Regions from separate parts of the Paraburkholderia sp. IW21 genome, predicted to be linked through region 2. Evidence: riboswitches for the same ligand, from Rfam matches in the RefSeq annotation. Region 2 holds a riboswitch; the other holds the start of a gene.
The links. A riboswitch is a leader RNA that binds a small molecule or an ion and turns the genes downstream of it on or off. The one in region 2 is predicted to bind glycine.
Positions count from the first base shown of each region.

Region 1: another riboswitch for glycine. It lies ahead of ACAX43_RS18660 (D-amino acid dehydrogenase); the one in region 2 lies ahead of gcvT (glycine cleavage system aminomethyltransferase GcvT).

Region 1 is NZ_JBGGWA010000007.1:227,879-232,876, reverse strand. It holds gene ACAX43_RS18675 (lipocalin family protein) at 1-391, shown strand, start outside; gene ACAX43_RS18670 (ParB-like protein) at 468-1,058, shown strand; gene ACAX43_RS18665 (LysE family translocator) at 1,061-1,693, opposite strand; glycine riboswitch at 1,841-1,934, shown strand; gene ACAX43_RS18660 (D-amino acid dehydrogenase) at 2,109-3,320, shown strand; gene ACAX43_RS18655 (BON domain-containing protein) at 3,465-3,725, shown strand; gene ACAX43_RS18650 (acetate/propionate family kinase) at 3,728-4,900, opposite strand; gene ACAX43_RS18645 (phosphoketolase) at 4,913-4,998, opposite strand, start outside.
Region 2 is NZ_JBGGWA010000010.1:155,457-160,454, reverse strand. It holds gene ACAX43_RS23180 (UvrD-helicase domain-containing protein) at 1-284, opposite strand, end outside; gene ACAX43_RS23175 (oxidoreductase) at 599-1,648, shown strand; gene ACAX43_RS23170 (hypothetical protein) at 1,787-2,137, shown strand; glycine riboswitch at 2,280-2,381, shown strand; glycine riboswitch at 2,414-2,567, shown strand; gene gcvT (glycine cleavage system aminomethyltransferase GcvT) at 2,647-3,765, shown strand; gene gcvH (glycine cleavage system protein GcvH) at 3,829-4,209, shown strand; gene gcvP (aminomethyl-transferring glycine dehydrogenase) at 4,304-4,998, shown strand, end outside.

The DNA.
Region 1 (4,998 bases), on a different contig from region 2:
TTATGAAAACGGCTTCGAACGGAATTGCGAAGCCGTCACCGCCGACTATGCCGCGCGCGACGATGGCCTTATCGACGTAACGAACAGCTGCCACAAAGGCGGCGTGGACGGCCCACTTGACGTGGCCAAAGGCCGCGCGAAAATCGTCGCCGGCTCGGGCAATGCAAAGCTGAAAGTCTCGTTCTTCGGGCCGCTCTTCTTCGGCGATTACTGGGTCCTGGATCACGCGGATGACTACAGTTGGTCGCTCGTCGGCGAGCCGGGCGGGCGCTATCTGTGGATTCTCACGCGCGAGGCCAAGCCGGCTTCGGACGTGAAAGCCGCACTGATCGACCGGGTCCGCGCCCTCGGCTACGACACGTCGATGCTGCGCACCACCCAGCATGACTAGCCAGCACATCGCCTTCAGCGTGGGCGCGTCCCAAACGCGCTTGCGCCACGAAGGCCACGAAATCCAGGGAGGCACCGTGAAGGACGTCAAACTCGAAGACTTGCGCCCCACTCAATTCACGCATGGTGAACGCGAGGTCGAGCGCAAGCGCAAAGAATACGCGGCACTGACCGGCCATGCGTTGCAGATGGCGATCGCCGAGAAACCGATCCCGATCGTGCTCGGTCCCAAAGGAGCGCCGTTTGCCACCGACCATCATCACGTTGCGATGGCGTTGCACCGCGCGGGCATCGATCGCGCGCCGGTGGTTTTGCTATGCGACTTCAGTTCGATGGATCCGGCCGGGTTCTGGCTCGAACTCGAGAACCGTCGCTGGGCTCATCCCTACGATGCAAAAGGCGAGCGCCAGCCGTTCAACACGATGCCCGAACACATCCACCAAACGACTGACGACGAAAATCGCAGCCTCGCGGCATTCGTGCGCGACGCCGGTGGCTATGAAAAAACCACGGTTGCGCTAGAGGAGTTTCGCTGGGCCGACTTCTTTCGGCACCACTTGCCGAGGCTTGGCGGCAAGGACGACAAGTTCGACGCGCGGGTCAAGCGCGGCGTCGAACTCGCCCACAGCGAATTGGCACTGGGTCTGCCGGGTTACCGCCCGCGCTGATTTCAACGACGCGGATCGAGTGCGATCCGCACCGCAAGGCCGGCGAGCACCGTGCCCATCAGCCAGCGTTGCACCCGCAGCCACACCGGCCGTCCCGTGAGAAACCCGGCGATCGAACCCGCCATGATGGCAATCAGCGCATTGACCGTGACGCTGATAACGATCTGCACGCAGCCGAGCGCGATCGACTGCGAGAGCACGCTGCCGTGCCCAGGTGAAATGAATTGCGGCAGCAGCGACAGATACATCACGGCGATCTTCGGATTCGCGAGGTTCGTGACGAGGCCCATCGTGAACAGCTTGCGGCGGCTGTCGTGCGGCAGATCGCGCACCTGGAACGGCGAGCGCCCACCCGGCTTGACCGCCTGCCATGCCAGATACAGCAGATAGAGCGCGCCGGCGAAACGCAATGCGTCATAGGCGTACGGTACCGTCAACAGTAGCGCGGTGATACCGAACGCGGCGCAGAACATGTAGAACACGAAGCCGAGCGCGACCCCGCCGAGCGACACGAGCCCCGCGCGCCGCCCCTGACAGAGCGATCGCGAGATCAGATAAATCATGTTCGGCCCGGGTGTAAGCACCATGCCGAGCGAGACCAGAGCGAAGGCGAGCAGCGTTGTGACAGCGGGCACGGCATTCTCCTTTGTGAATTGAAATCGGGCAATGCCGCCAAATATAGCCGATGTAAAGGATTCGGCCCTTGATTCGGGCTTTAAAAAAGCTGCGCGCAAGAAACACTTGCGGCCAAATAATTTGCCCGGTATCGTCGAGCCGTTCTGCAATGCAGCGCGGGAGAGATCGTCAGAGAATTGTGACGGCGCCGACGGAGCAACCGCCCCGGAAACTCTCAGGCAAAAGGACCGCGCAGCGGGAACATCTGGAGAGCGGCGCCGTGCGCGCCCACCGAAGGGGATTCCCTGCAAACGGCTCGCGTCACGCTCGCCGGCGGGCGGGAAGAAACTCTCAGGTACATGGACAGATGGGGCATCGACGCCGGTTTCGATATGAAATCGACCCCGGTGATGCTCAACTACTCTGGATCATGTCATGTCACGAATCGCCATCATCGGCGCCGGGATTACCGGCGTCACGACTGCTCACGCCCTGGCGCAGCGCGGCCACCACGTCACCGTGTTCGAACGTCATCGCTACGCGGGCATGGAGACCTCGTTCGCCAACGGCGGCCAGCTGTCCGCCAGCAATGCCGAAGTCTGGAACAGCGCGGCCACCGTGCTGAAGGGCTTGCGCTGGATGCTCACGCGCGACGCCCCGCTCCTGCTCAATCCCACCCCCACGTGGCACAAGTATTCGTGGATGGGCGAATTTTTACGGCAAATCCCGCGCTACCGCGCGAATACCGTCGAAACGGTGCGGCTTGCGATTGCGGCCCGCGAACATCTGTTTTCGATTGCGGAGAGCGAAGGGATCGACTTCGATCTGGAGCGGCGCGGCATTTTGCACATCTATAAGACACGCAAGGAATTCGATGCGGCGAGCAAGGTAAACGAATTGTTGCGTGAGGGAGGACTTGATCGCAATGCGGTGACAGCGAGCGAGTTGCACGGGATCGAGCCCACGCTGCACGGCGATTTTTTCGGCGGCTTCTTTACGCCGTCCGATTCCACGGGTGATATTCACAAGTTTACGCGTGGGCTCGCTCAGGCGTGCGTGCGGCACGGAGTGCAGTTTCATTACGATGCGGAGATTACGTCGATCGAGCAGCCGGCCGATGGGCAATTTTCGCTGATGGTCAATCTCGAAGGTGAGTCGCAGCGTTTTGCTTTCGAGCGGATCGTGGTGTGTGCCGGCGTAAAGAGCCGGGATTTCGCGGCGATGCTCGGCGATCACGTGAATGTGTACCCGGTCAAGGGCTATTCGATCACGGTGTGTCTCGACGATGAAGTCAGTCAGCAGCGCGCGCCCTGGGTGAGCTTGCTCGATGACAGCGCGAAGATCGTGACGAGCCGGCTCGGCGTGGATCGGTTTCGCGTGGCGGGCACGGCGGAGATCAATGGGTTCAATCGGGATATCCGGTCGGATCGGATTGCGCCACTGGTGGATTGGACGCGGCGCTATTTTCCTGAGGTCTCGACCTCGCGGGTGATTCCATGGGCGGGATTGCGGCCGATGCTGCCGAGTATGTTGCCGAAGGTGGGGCGTGGGAAACGGCGCGGCGTTTTTTATAACACTGGGCATGGCCATTTGGGGTGGACATTGTCGGCGGCTACTGCGCAAGCCGTGGCAGGTGCAATCCAATAAATTGAATTAGCCTACGCCGCGCTTTTCGTGTCGCTTGATGTCTGTGTGCCAGCGGCGCCGGCACACAGATACCCTTCAACGCCGAGGGCAAAGCCCGCTACATCTGCTAGTGTTATCCCATACCCGCTTTACCGGCGAGCCCGCATGCCTAAATTCCACTCCACCGCGCGCAGTTCAGCAAGCACACGCCTGAGTGATGCCCAAATCGCCACGGAAGCCAGAACGCGGCTGGCGTGGGACGCCGCTGTCCCCAACGAGGCGATAAAAATCAAAGTCTCCCGTGGCCGGATCACGCTGCTCGGCGAGCTTCAACGTGAGCGGCAAAGAAGCGCGGTACTTGAAGACGTCGCGCGCCTGTTCGGCGTAACAGGCGTCGCCGACCACACCACGATCAAGGCAGAATAAGCTCAACCGGAGCCGGCCTGAGCCAGCATCGCTCGACAATGCCTCGCAATCTGCTTCTCCTCCTCGGTATGAAGCGCCCTTACCTTCCCCGCCGAATCCGCTTCCGATAGCCCCAAAAACGAAAGTCCCTCGCACACTCGCTGGCGAATCTCCTTACTGTGTTCGCCGATGCCGCCCGTGAACACCAGCAAATCAATCCCGCCCAGCAAAGCCGCGTAAGCGCCAATCGTCTTGCGCACAGCAGTGGCAAACGCATCGAGCGCCAGCGACGCATTCGCATCGCCCGTCGCAGCGCGCCGTTCCAGCGCCTGCATATCGCTCTCGCCATCGGCGAAACCAGCGAGGCCGCTCTGGCGATTCAGGAGTATCTCCAGCGCGTCGGCATCGAGCTTCTCCACGCGCATCAGATAGAGGAGCACACCCGGATCGAGGTCGCCGCTGCGGGTGCCCATCGGCACGCCGCCCGTCGGTGTCAAACCCATCGACGTATCGACGGATCTGCCGTACTGCAACGCGCATAAGCTGGAACCGTTGCCCAGATGCGCGAACACCGCACGCGGCGGCAAATCGGCGCCGAGCCGCACCACCAGCGATTCATACGACAGCCCGTGAAAGCCGTAGCGAATCACACCGGCATCCACATAGCGGCGCGGCAACGCAAGCTGTGCCGCGCGTGGCGGCAGCGTCGCATGAAACGCCGTATCGAAGCAGGCGAAATGCTGTGCGTCGGCAAAAATCTTCGCTGCCTCGTCGATCAAGGCCAGCGCCGGGGGGATATGCAGGGGCGCGAAGTGCACGGCGTCCTGCAGGCGTTGCCGGACTTCAGGTGTCAATCGCTGGTGCGTGCGCAGATGCGGGCCGCCATGCACCACGCGATGCCCCACCGCCGTAGGCCGCTTGTGCTTCTGTTCCGCCAGCACGCGCGAGAGCGCCTGCAACGCATCGGTTTGCGACTCAAGTACCTGCTCCTGCTTCACCAGCACGCGGCCGTCGGACGACATGATCCGCAAGCTGCCGTCGCCTCGCCCGATGCCTTCGGCGCTTCCTTCCAGCAGCAACGATTCGTCATCGTCCGAGTGCGTGAACAGCCCGAATTTCAGCGATGACGAACCGCTGTTCAACACGAGGATCGTCGGTTTGTCAGTCTGGTCGCGGGTCTGCTTTTGTGTCTCCATATCAGGCCTCGCTCAGTCTTTCCACGTCCAGTTGCGGATCTCTTCCTTGTCGATGCCCTCGGCATGCGCATACGCAAGATGCTCGATGACCTGCCCCC
Region 2 (4,998 bases):
ACCGTCAACTGATTGACGGGCACTTTGCGGCCTTCCTTGCCGGGCGTGGTGAGCGTCTTGCCTTCGAGCAGCTTGCCGACGCGCTCGCGCATTTCCGCCGCGGCCTTGTTCGTGAACGTGACGGCAGCAATGTGGCGCGGCTCGAAGCCTTTGGCTTCGATCAGGTGCGCGATTTTCTGCGTGATCACGCGCGTCTTGCCGCTGCCTGCGCCGGCGAGCACGAGACACGGGCCGTCAAGATAACGGACCGCTTCATTTTGAGCGGGGTTCAGGCCTGCGGACATCGTCTGTGGATGGGTAATGCGGTTGAGGGCGCTTGGGTGCGGAGTCGCGAGACCGAAGGCCCGGGGGCATGCTGCGCGGTGCCAGCGGCTGAAACAGGCGCCCCACGTGCTGCGAGGGTGTTCCGGCCCGCTGCGTTCCCGCGCGAGAGGAGCGATGTTAACACGGATGACTGCAACGGATGACCGCGACGGATGACTGCGACCGACGCCCACGACGAGGCCGACAGTCCGCCTTCGGGACATGCCACAATTACGCTGTTGCGCGCCATCGCCGCGGTGGCAAAGCGGCGCGCCGTTTTTGCAGGAAGACACGCATGTCCGCATCGCTGAAGATTGGATTGATGGGTTACGGTTTTGCTGGCGCGACCTTTCATGCGCCGGTGATCGAGCATTGCGGGCGGGCGGGCGTCGCGGCCATCGCGACCGGTCAGCCCGAGCGCGCGCTGGCCGATTACCCGCACGCGAAGGTAGTGGCCGATCTCGACGCGTTGCTCGCGCTCGAAGAAGTCGAGTGCGTCGTGATCGCGACGCCCAATGACACGCACTTCGACCTGGCGCGCCGCACGCTGGAAGCGGGCAAGCATGTGGTGGTCGACAAACCGGTCACGCTGACTGCCGCCGATGCTCACACGCTTGCCAACATCGCACTGGCCCGCAGCAAGCTGTTCGTGCCTTTCCACAACCGCCGCTGGGACGGTGATTTCCTCACCGTGCGGGATCTGCTCGCCAGCGGAGAGTTGGGGCGCATCACGCAATACGAATCGCATTTCGACCGTTTCCGGCCCGAGGTTCGGCAGCGGTGGCGCGAGGAGGCTTCGCGCGGCGGCGGCTTGCTGTTTGATCTTGGCCCGCATTTGATCGACCAGGCGCTGGCATTGTTCGGCGCCCCGGCGACAGTTTCCGCGACGGTGCGAACGCATCGCGATCAGGCCAGCGCGCCGGACTACGTGCATATTCAATTGGGGTACGGAGAGTTCGAGGTGGTGTTGCACGCGAGCGCGTTGACTGCGCTGGTCGCGCCGAGGTTCGCGATTCACGGCACGCGCGGGAGCTATGTGAAATATGGGCTCGATACGCAGGAAGATCAGTTGAAGGCTGGACTGCGGCCTGGCGATGAAGGCTTTGGCGCCGGCAACGCGGCGGGGGTGCTGCGCGTTCAGGAAGGCGACCAGGACGTCGAGCGGGAACTGCCTACCCGTCATGGGGAATATGTTGGCTTTTATATTGCCTTGGCCGATGCCATTCAAAACGGCGTGAAATTTCCGGTCAGCGCTCAGGATGCGGTCGACGTGATGACGGTTATCGAGCTTGCGGCCCGAAGCTCGGAGGAAGGCGTTCGCTTGCCGTTCGAACGCATTCGCTGAGCTTTCAAGCAAATTCCTGACAACTCCGAAAGGAACATAACGTTACAAATAACGCCGCCTCCCCGGTCAGCGCGAAGCCGCAGTAATCCGTTGCTACCCCAGCAGCACCACAAAACGACAATGACTTCCGGAGAGTCCATGCCCCGTATCGTCCGCGCGCTAGTCGCATGCGCTCTGCTCACCTCACTGGCCGCCTGCGTGGTGGCGCCCCAACCCGCGCCGGCGCCGCGCCCTAACCCGCAGCAAATCGCGGATCAGCGGCTCCATCAGGTCGACGGCCGTATCGACAACCTGCGCCGCCGCATCGACGCCCGCGTCAGCCAGGGCTACTATCCGCCCCCGCAAGGCGGCGCCCTGCATCATCGGCTCGACGTGATCCGTCAGGAAGCCCACGACATGGCCGCGCAACACGGCGGCGGCCTGTCCGGCGACGAACAGCGCGTGCTGAACCAGGAACTGGACAACGCCGCTCACGCCATCGGCGAATAATCGCGACGTAAAGGCACCTGAAGCAGACCGAGCGCGGGCATCACGTCCCGCGTTTTTTTTGACCTGCGCGAAGCCGCCGCACCAACGGCCACGCCCCTTGCGGGCCTTTATTTGACAAGCCCCCGGCCCTCGCGTACATTCGCCGCACGCGTCGGGAGAGCGTGCTGGCCGCAGAAAACCGCAGGCCGCGCCGCCGAAGGGGCACACCCGCAAACTCTCAGGCAAAAGGACCGACCGCGTCGAAAAACCCGCGTCAAGGCAACATCAGGCCCAGGTTTTTCGCACTCTGGAGAGCGGCAGTAGCCGTCTGCGTCGTCTACATCGAGCAGATTTGGCAGGCTGCCCACCGAAGGGGCGCGCGTCTCACCGTGACGAAGCAACGTCCTCACGGCGGCGCAATCTCTCAGGTATCGAGGACAGAGGGGTCATGCAACGCACCGCTCGCAGGCATCAGCCGCGAGGCTTGGCGCCGCATGGCCTTTTTTGTTTCTCGAGATGCCCGAGGCCCCATGACCGAACTCAAACACACCCCGCTCAACGCCACCCATCGTGCACATAACGCCCGCATGGTCGATTTCGGCGGCTGGGACATGCCCGTCAACTACGGCTCGCAGATCGACGAACACCGCGCCGTGCGCACCGACGCCGGCATGTTCGACGTCTCGCACATGTGCGTCGTCGATTTCACCGGCGAGCGCGTGCGCGCTTTCTTCGAATATGCGCTGGCCAACAACGTCGCCAAGCTGCAAACGCCCGGCCGCGCGCTCTATTCCTGTCTGCTGAATCCGAACGGCGGCGTGATCGACGATCTGATCGTCTATTACTTCGGCGAAGATCATTTCCGCGTGGTCGTCAACGCCGGCACCGCCGACAAAGACATCGCCTGGTTCGGCCAGCTCAACGCCGAAGGCAGTTTCGGACTGACTATCACGCCGCGCCGCGATTACGCGATCGTCGCCGTGCAAGGCCCGAATGCACGCGAAAAAGTCTGGCAAACCGTGCCGTCCGCACGTGCCGCCACTGAAACTTTGAAACCCTTCAACGCGGCGCGCGTCGCCGAGACGCCGTTCGGTGAATTGACCGTCGCCCGCACTGGCTACACCGGCGAAGACGGCTTCGAAATCATCGTCCCGGCGGATCACGTCGAAGCGCTGTGGAACGCGCTGCAAGCGCAAGGCGTGCGCCCCGCGGGTCTCGGCGCGCGCGACACGCTACGCCTCGAAGCCGGCATGAATCTGTACGGCCAGGATATGGACGACAACGTCTCGCCTTTGGACGCCGGCCTCGCATGGACCGTCGACCTGACCTCGCCGCGCGACTTCGTCGGCAAGGGCAAACTTGAAGCCGACGGCTCGCAGGCCGCTTTCGTCGGCCTGATCCTGTTGAAGGAAAACGGCAAGGCGGCAGGCGTGCTGCGTGCTCATCAGAAAGTCGTCACGCCGCAGGGCGAAGGCGAAATCACCAGCGGCACTTTTTCCCCGACGATGCAGGAATCGATCGCCTTCGCGCGGGTGCCGAAAGGCGTGCAGCCGGGCGATACCGTTCACGTCCAGATTCGTGACAAAAACGTCCCCGCAAGCGTGGTAAAACTGCCGTTCGTGCGCAACGGCAAAGTGCTCGCGGTTTAAGCAGCCGGCGCGTGCGTCACCACTTTTAAATCATTACCGAATCACACCGCATAGGAGCATCCGATGAGCATCCCGGCCGATCTGAAATATACCGAATCGCACGAATGGGTCCGCACTGAAGCGGACGGCACGCTGACGGTCGGCATCACCGACCACGCGCAGGAAGCGCTCGGCGATATCGTCTTCTTCGAAGTCCAGGAACTGGGCAAGACCGTCACGGCAGGCGACACCGTCGCCGTGATCGAGTCGGTAAAAGCCGCCTCCGATATCTACGCGCCGGTTTCGGGCGAAATCATCGAAGCGAACCCGGCCGTCGCCGACACACCGGATGGCGTCAACACCGCGCCGTACGACAGCTGGCTCTTCAAGATCAAGCCGGCCGCGGACGCATCGCTGGACCGCCTGATGGACGCCGACGCGTATACGAAGTCGATCGGCGCCTGATTCATCGCAAGTTTCACCATTACGTTTAAACCCGACAGGTGCGGCGCGTCCGCTTCAATTGTCGAAACGACGCCCGCACCGGCAGGAACACCTCATGAAGCTCGAACACCCGGATCGTCTGATGAACCGCACTCCTCTCTCGCTCGCCGCGCTCGAAGTGCATGACGCCTTCGCCGAACGGCACATCGGCCCGGATTCGGCCGACCAGCATGCGATGCTCGAAGCCCTTGGCTTTGCCTCGCGCGCCGCGCTGATCGACGCCGTCATTCCGAAGACGATCCGCCGCACCGAGCCGCTGCCGCTCGGGCCCTTCAAGCAACCGAAAAGCGAAGCCGAAGCGCTCGCCGCGCTGCGTGAGCTGGCGGACAAGAACCAGGTGTTCCGCTCGTACATCGGGCAAGGCTATTACAACGCGCACACCCCCACGGTGATCCTGCGTAACGTGCTGGAAAATCCGGCGTGGTACACCGCGTACACGCCGTATCAGCCGGAAATCTCGCAAGGCCGTCTGGAAGCCCTGCTGAACTTCCAGCAGATGATCGTCGACCTGACGGGTCTGGCGATCTCGAACGCGTCGCTGCTCGACGAAGCCACGGCCGCTGCGGAAGCGATGACGCTGCTGCAACGCATCGGCAAGCCGAAGTCGAACGTGTTCTTTGTGGCCGACGACGTGCTGCCGCAAACCATCGAAGTGGTGAAGACGCGCGCCATGCCGGTCGGCATCGAAGTGAAAGTGGGCCCGGCGGCGGAAGCCCCGAACGCGAATGCGTTCGGCGTGCTGCTGCAATA